DNA from 2 places in the Streptomyces sp. NPDC054786 genome. Region 1 is predicted to be linked to the other one. Evidence: riboswitches for the same ligand, from Rfam matches in the RefSeq annotation. Region 1 holds a riboswitch; the other holds the start of a gene.
The links. A riboswitch is a leader RNA that binds a small molecule or an ion and turns the genes downstream of it on or off. The one in region 1 is predicted to bind glycine.

Region 1 (6,866 bases):
GGCGACGGGGGCGAAGTTCTCCGAGGCGATCATTTCGAGGGTGGACTGCTGGCGGTGGAGTTCGGCGTCGACGGCGGCGGCGACGTCGGGGTCGACCTCATGGAGGGAGCTGTTCAGAAGCGACATGAGTCTTCCTGGGGGAGTCAGGGGCGCGATGTGGGCCCCCCGGACCAGGGTCCGGGGGAGCTTCCACGCGGGCGGTGGCGGAGGAGGAGTCGGGCGGCTCAGCTCTGGATGAAGGCGGCGTACGCGTCGGCCGAGAGCAGTTCGCCCGGCTCGCCGCTGATCTTCACCTTGAACAGCCAACCACCCTCGAACGGGGCGGAGTTCACCAGCGAGGGGTCGTTGACGACATCCTCGTTGATCTCGGTGATCTCACCGTCGACGGGCGAGTAGAGATCGCTGACCGACTTGGTCGACTCCAGCTCGCCGCAGGTCTCGCCCGCCGCGACCGTGGTACCGACCTCAGGGAGCTGCACGTAGACGACGTCGCCGAGCGCGTTGGCCGCGTGCTCGGTGATGCCGACCGTCGAGACGCCTTCCTCGGCGCCCGACAGCCACTCGTGCTCCTTGCTGTAGCGCAGCTGCTGGGGGTTGCTCATGACTCGATTCTCCTGTACGCGAGGGTGTGATCGTGAAGGGGGTCGCCCCCTGGCGCAGCCAAGGGGAGGGTCTTGCACAGTGAGACGCACGGGCGCACCGCTGCCCGCGTCCGCCGCGCGTGAACCGTTACTTCTGCCGCTTGTAGAACGGCAGAGCGGTGACCTCGTACGGCTCATGGCTTCCACGGATGTCCACGCAGACACCCTCGGTGCCCGGTGTGGCGTAGGCGGCGTCGACGTAGGCGATCGCGACCGGCTTGCCGAGGGTGGGGGAGGGGGCCCCGGAGGTGACCTCGCCGATGACCGTGCCGTCGGCCGTGACGACCGGGTATCCGGCGCGCGGGATCCGGCGGCCCTCGGCGATCAGACCGACCAGCTTGCGCGGCGGCTGGGTCTCGGCGCGCTCGGCGGCCGCCGCCAGCGCGTCGCGGCCCACGAAGTCACCGCCGTTGGAGGTCTTCTCGAACTTCACGACCCGGCCCAGGCCCGCGTCGAACGGCGTGGTCGAGGTGGTCAGCTCATGCCCGTACAGCGGCATGCCCGCCTCCAGGCGCAGGGTGTCCCGGCAGGACAGGCCGCAGGGCACCAGACCGGCGTCCTTGCCGGCCTCGGTCAGCGCCTCCCAGAGGGCGACCGCGTCGGCGGGCCGGACGAACAGCTCGAAGCCGTCCTCACCGGTGTATCCGGTGCGGGCGATCAGCGCCTCGACACCGGCGACGGTGCCGGGCAGACCCGCGTAGTACTTGAGGCCGTCCAGATCGGCGTCCGTCAGCGCCTTGAGGATGCCGGGGGACTCCGGGCCCTGCACCGCGAGCAGTGCGTAGGCGTCGCGGTCGTCGCGGATCGCGGCGTCGAAACCGCCCGCCCGCGCGGTCAGCGCGTCCAGCACCACCTGGGCGTTGGAGGCATTGGCGACGACCATGTACTCCTGGTCGGCGAGGCGGTAGACGATCAGGTCGTCGAGGATGCCGCCCTCGGCCTCGCAGATCATGGTGTAGCGGGCGCGGCCGGTCTTCACCCCGCCGATGTTGCCGACCAGCGCATAGTCGAGGAGATCGGCGGCCCGCGGGCCGGTGACGGTGATCTCGCCCATGTGGGAGAGGTCGAAGAGGCCGGCGCGGGTGCGGACGGCGACATGTTCGTCGCGCTCGCTGCTGTAGCGGAGCGGCATGTCCCAGCCGGCGAAGTCGGTCATGGTGGCGCCGAGCGCGCGATGGGTGGCATCCAGCGCGGTGCGGCGGGGGGCATCAGTCATGGGTTCTGGGCTCCCAGGCATGGGTGACAAGACGGTCTCCCCATCTGTCATCGGAACCTGAGAGGTTCACCGGGATCCCGCGAACGGACCCGGTTTGCACCTTGGGTGGAGCCGCCCCGTCAACCTGGCAGTGGCTCGCTTTTCAGATCTGCCTCGCCCGCGCGGTATAGGGGCCTGAGAGATTCAAGGGAGGACTTGCTCCTTCGGCGCCCCGCCTTGGCGGCCGGGGACTCTCCCGCACGGGTTCAAGCGGCCGGTATGGAGTTGGCGGTGCACGGCTGAGCTGAGATGTGCACGTGGCGGCCACATCATTGCACGGGATCGCCGGATACAGGAGCCCTGGTCGGCGCCCCGCCCATGACGTGGGCAGATCGAACAATCGCCTTGATGGGCATTACCTTTTCTTGACACTCTGCGGGTAGGGGACGGGCTCGAACCGGAGCAGAACCGGACGGGGAGGACGATCGCGTGCACAGCGAAGCGGCATTCGGGGCCACTTCAGGGGTCGTGCCGTCGGCTGTCGTGCCGGCGGTGCCGCCCGTCGCCGTGTCCCGGACCGGCCGGACGCCGCGGTCCGTCGTCCGGCCGGGCCGCGGTGCCGAGATCGTGGACCTCCGGGGCGCGGGACGCGCGAGGAACGCCGCCGAGCTGCGGTTTCCGGCCGGCGACCTGGTGGTGGTCTCGGGCCTGCCGGGCAGCGGCAAGAGCACCCTCATGCATCGGGTCGTGCCGCCGCTGGACGCACACGGCGCCGCGGTGCACCGCATCGATTCGCAGGACGTACGCGAGCGCTGGGAGCACGGCAGACTGCGCCGGCTGCCGTACGCCCTCTACCGCCCGCTGGTCCGGGCCGCCCACTATCTGACGCTGGGCCGTGTGCTGCGCTCCGGCGACAGCGTGGTGGTGCACGACTGCGGCACCCTCGCGTGGGTGCGTGGCTGGATCGCGCGGTCGGCGGTGCGCGGCGGCCGTGGGCTGCATCTGGTGCTGCTCGATGTGTCGCCCGAGGCGGCGCGGTCCGGCCAGGAGGCGCGGGGGCGCGGGGTGTCGGGGTACGCCTTCGCGCGGCACCGCAGGGCGGTGGGCCGGCTGGTCGGCGCGGCGGAGTCGGCCCGGCTGCCGAAGGGGTTCGGCTCGGCCGTGCTCCTCGACCGGCGGGCGGCGAGCGCCCTGGAGACGGTCGGCTTCGGCTGAGCGGACGGGCACCCCGCCCCGCAGGTCCCGCCGCACGCCTTCTCGTCTAGGGTCTTTGGCCAGATGGCGCGGTTGGGAACGGGTGGATACAGATGACATTTGCGGAGCAGGGGATACCCCAGCTGGCGTGGCCGGCGAATGAGCTCGAAGAGGTGCTGGCCGCTTCGGTCGGGCACCCGGGCGCCGGTGGCCGGATCGTCGAGGTACTGGGCCGGAGCCGGGTGTGGGTGCCGCTGCCCAACGGCGGCGGCCCGGAGAGCGCGGGCCCCGGCGCCCGCGGCCTCGATCTGCCCACCGTCGAGTTCGACGGTGCGGCCTATGTCCCGGTCTACAGCTCCGAGCAGGAGTTCCTGCGGGTGGTCGGCGCACACATGCCCTTCACCGTCGCCCCGGCCCGGGAGTTCGCCCGCGGGCTGCCGCCGCACATCGGCATGGCGGTCAACCCCGACGGCATGATCGGCGTCCCGCTGCCGCCGCCCGCGGTGGCCGAACTGTGCCGGGAGGGGCGCCATGAGTTGGCCGGTCTGCCCAGCGGTGGCCGGGTGCGGCTCTTCGAGCCGGACTGGCAGGACGAGCCGGTGGACTTCCTGGCCGCCGCCGGACTGGAGTTCTCCGCCGCCGGAATTGTCCTGACTGCCCGGCGTGCCCTGGCAAGTGTCGAGGGCGACACGCCCGCGCTCTTCGTCGGTGTGCAGATCGGGACGGACGCCTCGGCCCTGCACGACGGCACCGCCCGCGAGACGGTACTGTCAGCCCTCGGACGTGCGCTCGGCGCAGTACCGCTGCCCTGGTCCGTACAGCTCGTCATGCTCGACCTCGCCCAGGGCGACCCGGTCGCCGACTGGATGCTGGAGCGTGTGCGGCCCTTCTACTCTCGGGACCACTCGTAAGCTGGTTGGATGACGGGCGGGCGCACCCACACGTGCCCTGCTGACAGAAGGGACGGACCACGTGAGCGCGGGTGCGCATCAGGGGCCGGCGGCGGCCGGACAGCTGGAGCAGCTGCTCCAGCAGGTCTCGCCCGGCCGTTACGACGCCTATGAGGCACTGCTGCACGCGCTCGCCGCGAGCCAGGTCTGGATGCTGCTCTGGCACGGCCGGGCCGGTATGCCCGATGCGCAGTACGGAAACATGGAGGTCGAGGGCCTCGGTTATGCGCCGTGTGTGACCTCGGCGCCCGAGCTCGCCGCCTCCGGCTGGAACCGTGACCACGAGGTCGTCACCGGCCCGGAGATCGCCGCCGCGCTGTTCCCCGACCGCTGGGGCCTGTGGCTGAACCCGCATGCCCCCGGCGGTGGTGTCGGCATCCCGTGGCTGGATCTGCGCCGTGTCGCCGGTGGTCTGGACCGGCTGCCCGCCGGTCCGCTGCGGATCTCGGAGCCGGTCATCGACATCCCGCAGTTCTACGCGCTGCTCGCCCAGAACGCCCACCGGACGCCCGCCGTGCGGTCGCTGCGCCGGGCCTGGGTGCAGCCGGCGCTCGGTGCCCCTTATCTGGCGATCGGTCTGGATCTGTACGACACCGGCCAACAAGCGGTGGATTCGGCGCGGTTGATGATCCAGCAGTCGATCGGCGCGGTTCCGGACGGTCTGCCCGTCTCCACGGTCGCGATGAACGACGAGTACGACCCGGTCGGCATGTGGATGCGGGCCTCCGCGCGCCCCTTCTTCGACCGTGACGGCTACGCCCAGCCGCCGGGTCAGCCGGCCCCCGCACCGTCGTACGGCTACGGCTCCCCGCGCCCTTACTGACAGCGCGTCTCCGGCGCCCGGGAGTGCCGGCCGGGCGCCGGTCTTGTGGTGAATGCTCCCTGTATGCCCTGCGGTTGAGGCCCTCTCCTGCGGGTGATCGCTCCGCTGAGCCCGAACTGCTGTCCGTATAACGGAACGTCGTGGAGCACATCACAGTTGCGCATCCTTTCCCCGTCAGGGCTGGTGACTGATCGAGAAAGGGATGAAGACTCCGGAAACAACAGGGCCTCGGTCCTTTGTACGAGCGTCATCCCGTACGGCGTCGCGTGAGCCTCTGACTTCCATAGTGCGAACTTCCGCGATGCCCGCATGACTTGCACCGAACTTGCACCAGTGATGTGAACCAGGCCGCTGTCCGCGGCGCGCAGGGGCCGGCCACCGTCGGCCGAGAGGGGTCAAAGGCACTGTGACGGCACCGATCGAGACCACCGGGGCGGCTGCTGAGGCGCAGCCGGAAGCGGTGCTGAAGGGCGTCGAAGGAAAGCGGATCGAGGGGCGTTCGCTCGGTCAGATCGCATGGTTGCGCTTCCGGCGGGACAAGGTCGCGGTGGCCGGTGCCATCGTTGTCATCCTGCTCATCGCCATCGCCGCCCTCTCCCGTCCGATCCAGTCCCTGCTGGGGCTGGACCCGAACAGTCCCAACCAGTCGCTGATCGACCCCAACACCACGCTCCCCAAGGGCGATCTCGGTGGCATGAGCGCGGACCATCCCCTGGGCGTGGACCCGAAGTTCGGCCGTGATCTGCTCGCCCGGATCCTGGAGGGCTCCTGGGTGTCGCTGATCGTGGCGTTCGGCGCGACGCTGCTGTCGGTCGCCATCGGCACGGTTCTCGGTGTGATCGCCGGCTTCTACCGCGGGCGGGTGGACGCCGTCATCAGCCGGATGATGGATGTCTTCCTGGCCTTCCCGCTACTGCTGTTCGCCATCGCGATCTCCGCCTCGCTGCAGGGCGGTGCCTTCGGCCTGGAGGGCCTGCCGCTGCACATCTCGGTGCTGATCTTCGTGATCGGCTTCTTCAACTGGCCCTACATGGGGCGGATCGTGCGCGCGCAGACCCTGTCGCTGCGCGAGCGTGAATTCGTGGACGCAGCGCGCGGCATGGGCGCACGCGGGCCGTTCATCCTCTTCCGGGAGCTGCTGCCCAACCTGGTGGGGCCGATCATCGTCTACTCGACCCTGCTGATCCCCTCCAACATCCTCTTCGAGGCGGCGCTGAGCTTCCTGGGCGTCGGCATCCAACCGCCCCAGGCGTCCTGGGGCGGCATGCTCAACCAGGCGGTCAAGTACTACGAGGTCGATCCCCAGTACATGATCGTCCCCGGCCTCGCGATCTTCGTCACCGTGCTCGCGTTCAACCTGCTCGGTGACGGACTGAGGGACGCGCTGGACCCGCGCAGCCGCTGACGGCTGTACCGGGCGCCCGCTCAGACGCCCCAACTGCGTTACTGCATTTCCGCGTTACTGCTTTTCCGCATTTTGAGGTTTGACGTTTCTCGACGAACGAAGGGGACACCGACCATCATGCGAAGGTCAGTTCCGGTCGCGGCTGTCGCGGCCATCACCAGTGCGGGCCTTTTGCTGGCCGGCTGCAGCGGGGGCAAGGGCTCCTCGGAGGGCTCGGGCAAGGCGAACGCCGCCACCAAGGGCGTCGTCAACGCCTCGGACGCGAAGGGCGGCACGGTCACCTACGCGATGAGCGACGCCCCCGAGTCGTTCGACCCGGGCAACACGTACTACGCCTTCATCTACAACTTCAGCCGGCTCTACGCGCGCCCGCTCACCACCTTCAAGCCGGGCCCCGGCACCAAGGGCAACGAGCTGACCCCGGACCTCGCCGAGTCGATGGGCAAGCCCAGCGACGGGGGCAAGACCTGGACGTACAAGCTCCGCAAGGGCGTCAAGTACGACGACGGCTCCGAGGTCACCTCGCAGGACGTCAAGTACGCCGTCGAGCGCAGCAACTTCGCGCGTGACACCCTCTCGCTGGGCCCGAACTACTTCCAGCAGTTCCTCAAGGACAACGACGGCGGCTACAAGGGTCCCTACAAGGACAAGAGCAAGG
Region 2 (6,866 bases), on a different contig from region 1:
TCGAACCGCGGCATCTGCGTGCCGTGAAGGCGGCCGCCGAGCGCGAGGCCGGCCTGGTCGAGCAGGTCGTTGCACCCCTTCGGCGGCACCGTAATCCGCAGACCAGGGCCCATGCCGAAGCCACTGCCAGGGAGCTGGCGACGCTGTCCGTACGGCTGCATGCGGCACTGGTGCAGACCGCTTTGCGGGTCCGGCTGTAGTGAGCAAACGAGTGCCCGACTACCCAAACCGGCCGGGCACGTCCTAGGGTTGCTGTGTGAACGAGCTCGACGTCGTGGGTGTCCGGGTGGAAATGCCTTCCAGCCAACCGATCGTGCTCCTGCGGGAGGTGGGAGGCGACCGATACTTGCCCATTTGGATCGGGCCAGGGGAGGCCACCGCCATTGCCTTCGCCCAGCAGGGCATGGTCCCTGCCAGGCCGCTGACGCACGACCTTTTCAAGGATGTGCTCGAAGCGGTGGGCCAGGAGCTGACGCAGGTCCGCATCACGGATCTGCGCGAGGGGGTTTTCTATGCCGAACTTGTCTTCGCGAGCGGGGTCGAGGTCAGTGCGCGTCCGTCCGACGCGATAGCGCTGGCTTTGCGCACCGGAACGCCGATCTTCGGTACCGACGGTGTGCTGGACGACGCGGGGATCGCCATCCCGGACGAGCAGGAGGACGAGGTGGAGAAGTTCCGCGAGTTCCTCGACCAGATCTCGCCCGAGGACTTCGGGACCAACAGTCAGTAATACCGGCCAGGCGAACCGCCTGTTTCCGGCCAAACAATGAGGCCTTCCCCGTGCGAGGTCACGAGAAACCACTCGTAGGGTGATTATCACTCGGCGTGGCGAGCGCGGCGATCGTTGACGCACCCCGAGTGACTGCATACCGTCGATGTGGCAGGTCCCGTCCGGGACGTGGAGGACGGAGGGCGGCGTGGCAATCACCGGCGACGGTATGGCGGCGGAAGGGGCGTTGCCGCTCCACTCGGGCGCGGCAGCAGACCCTGCCCCGGCATCGGCCGCGGCGGTGTCGGGGGACTGCGAGGCGCAGAACATCGGCTATCGCGGCCCGACCGCCTGTGCGGCAGCGGGCATCACCTATCGGCAGCTCGACTACTGGGCGCGCACGGGCCTGGTGGAGCCGAGCATCCGGCCGGCGTACGGCTCCGGCACCCAGCGGCTCTACAGCTTCCGGGACGTCGTGGTCCTGAAGATCGTCAAGCGGCTGCTGGACACCGGGGTGTCGCTGCAGAACATCCGCACCGCCGTCCAGCATCTGCGTTCGCGCGGGCTGGCGGATCTGACGCGGATGACGCTGATGAGCGACGGCGCGACGGTCTACGAGTGCACCTCGCCCGACCAGGTCGTGGATCTGCTCCAGGGCGGCCAGGGCGTCTTCGGGATCGCTGTGGGTGTGGTGTGGCGCGACGTGGAGAGCGTGCTGTCACAGCTCCACGGGGAGCGTGTGGACACCGGCGAGACCCTGGTCGGGAAGAACCCGCACGACGAGTTGGCGCGGCGGCGCAACCGGGCGGGCTGAGTCCCTGAGGGCATCACCGGCCCGGCATCGGGCCGATTGTCAGTGGCATGGGGCAGCATCGGACATGTGAGACCCGCGCCGACGATTCTGCATCTCGACATGGATGCGTTCTTCGCGGCCGCCGAGCAGGCGGCCAAGCCGAGCCTCCGCGGCAAGCCCGTGGTGGTCGGCGGGATCGGCGTGCGCGGGGTGGTCTCCACGGCGTCGTACGAAGCCCGGGTGTTCGGTATCCGCTCAGCGATGCCCACGGCCCAGGCGCGCCGGCTGTGCCCCAACGCCGCTTATCTCACCCCGCGCTTCACGTTGTACCGCCAGGTGAGTGAGACGGTGATGGAGCTGCTGCACGCGCTGTCGCCGCTGGTGGAGCCGCTGAGCCTGGATGAGGCGTTCGTCGACCTGGAAGCGGGCGGGGTGCCGCCCGAGACGGCCGCCACGCGGGTCGTGGGGGAGCAGCTGCGCCGAGACATCCACTCCGCCACGGGTCTGACCGGCTCGGTGGGGCTGGCCGGCGCCAAGATGCTGGCGAAGATCGCTTCGGAGGCGGCCAAGCCGGACGGTCTGGTGGTCATCGAGCCCGGTACCGAGCGGGAGATGCTGGGCCCGATGACGGTGCGGACGCTGCCCGGGGTGGGGCCCGCGACGGCCGAGACGCTGCGCCGGGCCGGGATCCACACCATCGCGGAGACCGCGGAGGCCGGCGAGGCCGAGCTGGTGCGGCTGCTGGGCAAGGCGCACGGAGCCGGGCTGTATGCCATGGCGCTGGGCCAGGACGACCGGCCGGTGGTGGCCGAGCGGGATGCGAAGTCCATCTCGGTCGAGGACACCTTCGAGGTCGATCTGACCGACCGGACGCGGGTGCGGAGCGAGGTGCTGCGGCTGGCCGACCGCTGCGTACAGCGGCTGCGGGCCGCCGGGCGCTCCGGGCGGACGGTGGTCATCAAGGTGCGCAACTACGACTTCTCGACGCTGACCCGCTCCGAGACGCTCCGTGGGCCCACCGACGATCCGGCGGTGATACGGGAGGCCGCTGCGCGGCTGCTGGAGACGGTGGACACCACCGGCGGGGTCCGGCTGCTGGGTGTGGGGGTCAGCGGACTGGCCGACTTCACACAGGAGGATCTGTTCGCCCAGCTGGCGACGGAGCGGGAGGCGGAGGAGACTGCGAGAGCAGCGGCGGAGCCGTCCGGTGGCGAGACGGCGCCGCACGAGCCCGAGGAGGAGCGGCCGCGGCGCTGGCATCCGGGACTGGACGTGGTGCACGACGCATACGGCGCCGGCTGGGTGCAGGGCAGTGGGGTGGGGAGAGTGACCGTACGCTTCGAAACGCCATGGTCCGCACCGGGAAGGGTGCGGACCTTTGCTGTCGAGGATCCGGCACTGCGGCCCGGGGAGCCCCTCCCGTTGGTGGGCGGGGGGCCGGCGGACGGTCAGTCGTCCGAGCCGGCGATCTTGCCGAAGTCCTGGTCACCGGAGCCGGGGGAGGACACCGGATCGGAGGTCGGGGAGGAGATATCCAGTCGGTAGTGGTGATAGAGCTGAAGTTCCTGCTCAGGGGAGAGATGACGGCCGACGCCGAAGTCCGGCGCGTCCTTGATCAACTTGCGGTCGTAGGGAATGTGCAGTCCCTCACCGACCATCTTGCTGGGTTCGAGGGGGACGAACGCGTCCCGGCTGAAGAGTCCGGTGCGCACGGCCGCCCACTCCGGTTCCCCCGTCGCGTCGTCGAGATAGACCTCGTCGATCGTGCCTATTTTGGCGCCGTTGCGGTCGAACGCTTTGCGGCCGATCAGGCTCCGGGGATCGATATCGGTTTGCACGGTCCCTCCAATTGGTCGCAACTGCCCTCTGACAACTACCAAACGGCACATTTCATGCCCTGGCCACTCGAAGGATCCTTCGAGTGCCGCGCTGGTAGGCTGGCCCATGGCCGCAAACCCCGTGCGGGAGAGTCCTTTGTCGTTCGCGACCAGGGCGCCGAAGGAGCAAATCCTCCCCGGAATCTCTCAGGCACACGTACCGCATGGGCGAGGTCACTCTGGAAAGCAGGGCGGGCCACGGAAGGTACAGTCCGGGACCCCTCCTCACCGACGGTGAAAGCCGGGCCGCCTCGGGCGGGCCGGTGAAGCTCTCAGGTTAGATGACAGAGGGGGAGGCCGTCCGGGCACCCGCGCCGTGGTGCCCCTCGTAGGTCGCACCGACCAGGAGGCCCCCGCAGATGACCACCAATCGCATCTCCTTGACCGAGCTGGAACGCGGCACCCCCTTCGAGCACCGGCACATCGGTCCCGACCACGAGGCGCAGGCGAAGATGCTCGCGCACGTCGGATTCGGATCGCTGGACGAGCTCACCGCCACCGCCGTCCCCGATGTGATCAAGAGTGCGGAAGCGCTCGGCCTGCCGCAGGCCCGTACCGAGGCCGAGGTGCTCCAGGAGCTGCACGGCCTCGCGGACCGTAACCAGGTGCTGGCGTCCATGATCGGACTCGGCTACTACGGCACGTTCACCCCCCCGGTGATCCTGCGCAACGTCATGGAGAACCCGGCCTGGTACACGGCGTACACCCCCTACCAGCCGGAGATCTCGCAGGGCCGCCTCGAGGCGCTGCTCAACTTCCAGACGATGGTCGCCGACCTGACCGGACTGCCCACTTCCGGTGCCTCCCTGCTGGACGAGGGCACCGCAGCCGCCGAGGCGATGGCGCTCTCCCGCCGGGTCGGCAAGGTCAAGCAGGGCGTCTTCCTGATCGATGCCGACTGTCTGCCGCAGACCATCGCCGTGATCCAGACCCGTGCGGAGCCGACCGGCGTCGAGGTCGTGGTCGCCGACCTGTCCGACGGCATTCCGGCCGAGATCGCCGAGCGCGGTGTGTTCGGTGTGCTGCTGCAGTACCCGGGCGCCTCCGGTGCGGTCAGCGACCCGCGCGCCGTCATCGAGCAGGCCCACGAGCTGGGCGCGATCGTCACCGTCGCCGCCGACCTGCTCGCCCTGACGCTGCTGACCTCGCCCGGTGAGCTCGGCGCGGACATCGCCGTCGGCACCACCCAGCGCTTCGGCGTCCCGATGGGCTTCGGCGGACCGCACGCCGGGTTCATGGCCGTACGCGACCAGTTCGCCCGCAGCCTGCCCGGGCGTCTGGTGGGCGTCTCGGTCGACGCCGACGGCAACAAGGCCTACCGCCTCGCGCTGCAGACCCGCGAGCAGCACATCCGCCGGGAGAAGGCCACCAGCAACATCTGCACCGCGCAGGTGCTGCTCGCCGTCATGGCCGGTATGTACGCGGTGTACCACGGTCCCGAGGGCCTGCGGACCATTGCCCGGCGCACCCACCGCTACGCCGCGGTCCTCGCCGAGGGCCTGCGGGCCGGCGGCGTGGAGATCGTGCACGGCGCGTACTTCGACACGCTGACCGCGCGGGTGCCCGGCCGAGCCGCCGAGGTCGTCGCCGCCGCCCGCGAGGCCGGTGTCAACCTCCGGCAGGTCGACGCCGATCTGGTCGGCATCGCCTGCGACGAGACCACCGGACGCGCGCAGCTGGCCGGCGTCTGGGGCGCCTTCGGTGTGCACGGCGACGTCGAGCAGCTGGACGCGGCCGCCGACGAAACGCTGCCGCAGGCTCTGCTGCGCGGCGACGACTACCTCGCCCACCCGGTCTTCCACCAGTACCGCTCCGAGACCGCGATGCTGCGCTACCTGCGCACCCTCGCGGACAAGGACTACGCGCTGGACCGCGGCATGATCCCGCTCGGCTCCTGCACGATGAAGCTGAACGCGACCACCGAGATGGAGCCGGTCACCTGGCCCGCGTTCGGCCAGCTGCACCCGTTCGCGCCGGCCGCCCAGGCCCAGGGCTACCTCACGCTGATCCAGGAGCTGGAGGAGCGACTGGCCACGGTCACCGGCTATGACAAGGTCTCCATCCAGCCCAACGCCGGATCGCAGGGCGAGCTGGCCGGTCTGCTGGCGGTGCGTGCCTACCACCGCGCCAACGGCGACGAGCAGCGCACCGTCTGTCTGATCCCGTCCTCCGCGCACGGCACCAACGCCGCCAGCGCGGTGATGGCCGGAATGAAGGTCGTCGTCGTCAAGACCGGTGAGGACGGCGAGGTCGACGCCGACGATCTGCACGCCAAGATCGAGAAGCACCGTGACGAGCTCGCGGTCCTGATGGTCACCTACCCCTCCACACACGGCGTGTTCGAGGAGCACATCACCCAGATCTGCGCGGCGGTGCACGACGCCGGCGGCCAGGTCTACGTCGACGGCGCGAACCTCAATGCGCTGGTCGGCATCGCCGAGCCCGGCAAGTTCGGCGGCGATGTCTCGCACCTCAACCTGCACAAGACGTTCTGCATCCCGCACGGCGGCGGTGGCCCGGGCGTCGGTCCGGTCGGCGTACGCGCCCACCTGGCGCCGTACCTGCCCAACCACCCGCTGCAGCCCGCTGCGGGCCCCGAGACGGGCGTGGGACCGATCTCCGCGGCGCCCTGGGGCTCGGCCGGCATCCTGCCGATCTCCTGGGCGTACGTCCGCCTGATGGGCGGCGAGGGCCTCAAGCGCGCCACCCAGGTAGCGGTGCTGAGCGCCAACTACATCGCCAAGCGCCTGGAGCCGCACTACCCGGTGCTCTACACGGGCCCCGGCGGCCTGGTCGCCCACGAGTGCATCATCGACGTCCGGCCGCTGACCAAGGCGACCGGTGTGAGCATCGACGACGTCGCCAAGCGGCTCATCGACTACGGCTTCCACGCGCCGACGATGTCCTTCCCCGTGGCCGGCACGCTGATGATCGAGCCGACCGAGAGCGAGGACCTCGGCGAGCTGGACCGGTTCTGCGACGCGATGATCGCCATCCGCGCGGAGATCGAGAAGGTCGGCTCGGGGGAGTGGGACAAGGACGACAACCCGCTGCGCAACGCCCCGCACACGGCGGCCGCGCTCGGTGGCGACTGGTCGCACCCGTACACCCGTGAGGAAGCCGTCTTCCCGGCCGGTGTCGAGGCCTCGGAGAAGTACTGGCCGCCGGTGCGCCGCATCGACGGTGCCTTCGGCGACCGTAACCTCGTCTGCTCCTGCCCGCCTCTGGACGAGTACGACAACTGAGGTACGGCAACGGCGTCACCGCAACATTCAAGGGCCCTCGGCAGATCTGCCGGGGGCCCTGTGGTTCGTGCCGCTCTCGCGGGTCAGGCGGCGGCGATGGCGCGAGCGCGGTGCGGGGCGATGACCTGCCCGTCCGGCAGCAGCTCACCGGTGTCCTCGAAGAGCAGGACGCCGTTGCAGAGCAGGCTCCAGCCCTGCTCCGGGTGGTGCGCCACAGGGTGTGCGGCCTCCCGGTCGGTGGA

Region 2: another riboswitch for glycine. It lies ahead of gcvP (aminomethyl-transferring glycine dehydrogenase); the one in region 1 lies ahead of gcvT (glycine cleavage system aminomethyltransferase GcvT).

The regions. Positions count from the first base shown of each region.
Region 1 covers NZ_JBSHAW010000044.1:1-6,866, forward strand. Annotated here, with positions in the region: partial or broken gene ACWGI6_RS30660 (serine hydroxymethyltransferase) at 1-126, opposite strand; gene gcvH (glycine cleavage system protein GcvH) at 225-602, opposite strand; gene gcvT (glycine cleavage system aminomethyltransferase GcvT) at 730-1,857, opposite strand; glycine riboswitch at 1,892-2,009, opposite strand; glycine riboswitch at 2,010-2,105, opposite strand; gene ACWGI6_RS30675 (AAA family ATPase) at 2,365-3,051, shown strand; gene ACWGI6_RS30680 (enhanced serine sensitivity protein SseB) at 3,144-3,941, shown strand; gene ACWGI6_RS30685 (enhanced serine sensitivity protein SseB C-terminal domain-containing protein) at 4,003-4,803, shown strand; gene ACWGI6_RS30690 (ABC transporter permease) at 5,210-6,208, shown strand; gene ACWGI6_RS30695 (ABC transporter substrate-binding protein) at 6,326-6,866, shown strand, end outside.
Region 2 covers NZ_JBSHAW010000045.1:62,723-69,588, reverse strand. Annotated here, with positions in the region: gene ftsR (transcriptional regulator FtsR) at 1-200, shown strand, start outside; gene ACWGI6_RS31310 (bifunctional nuclease family protein) at 257-730, shown strand; gene ACWGI6_RS31305 (MerR family transcriptional regulator) at 918-1,523, shown strand; gene ACWGI6_RS31300 (DNA polymerase IV) at 1,590-3,047, shown strand; gene ACWGI6_RS31295 (PRC-barrel domain-containing protein) at 2,951-3,340, opposite strand; glycine riboswitch at 3,455-3,552, shown strand; glycine riboswitch at 3,553-3,677, shown strand; gene gcvP (aminomethyl-transferring glycine dehydrogenase) at 3,739-6,624, shown strand; gene ACWGI6_RS31285 (DUF5999 family protein) at 6,708-6,866, opposite strand, start outside.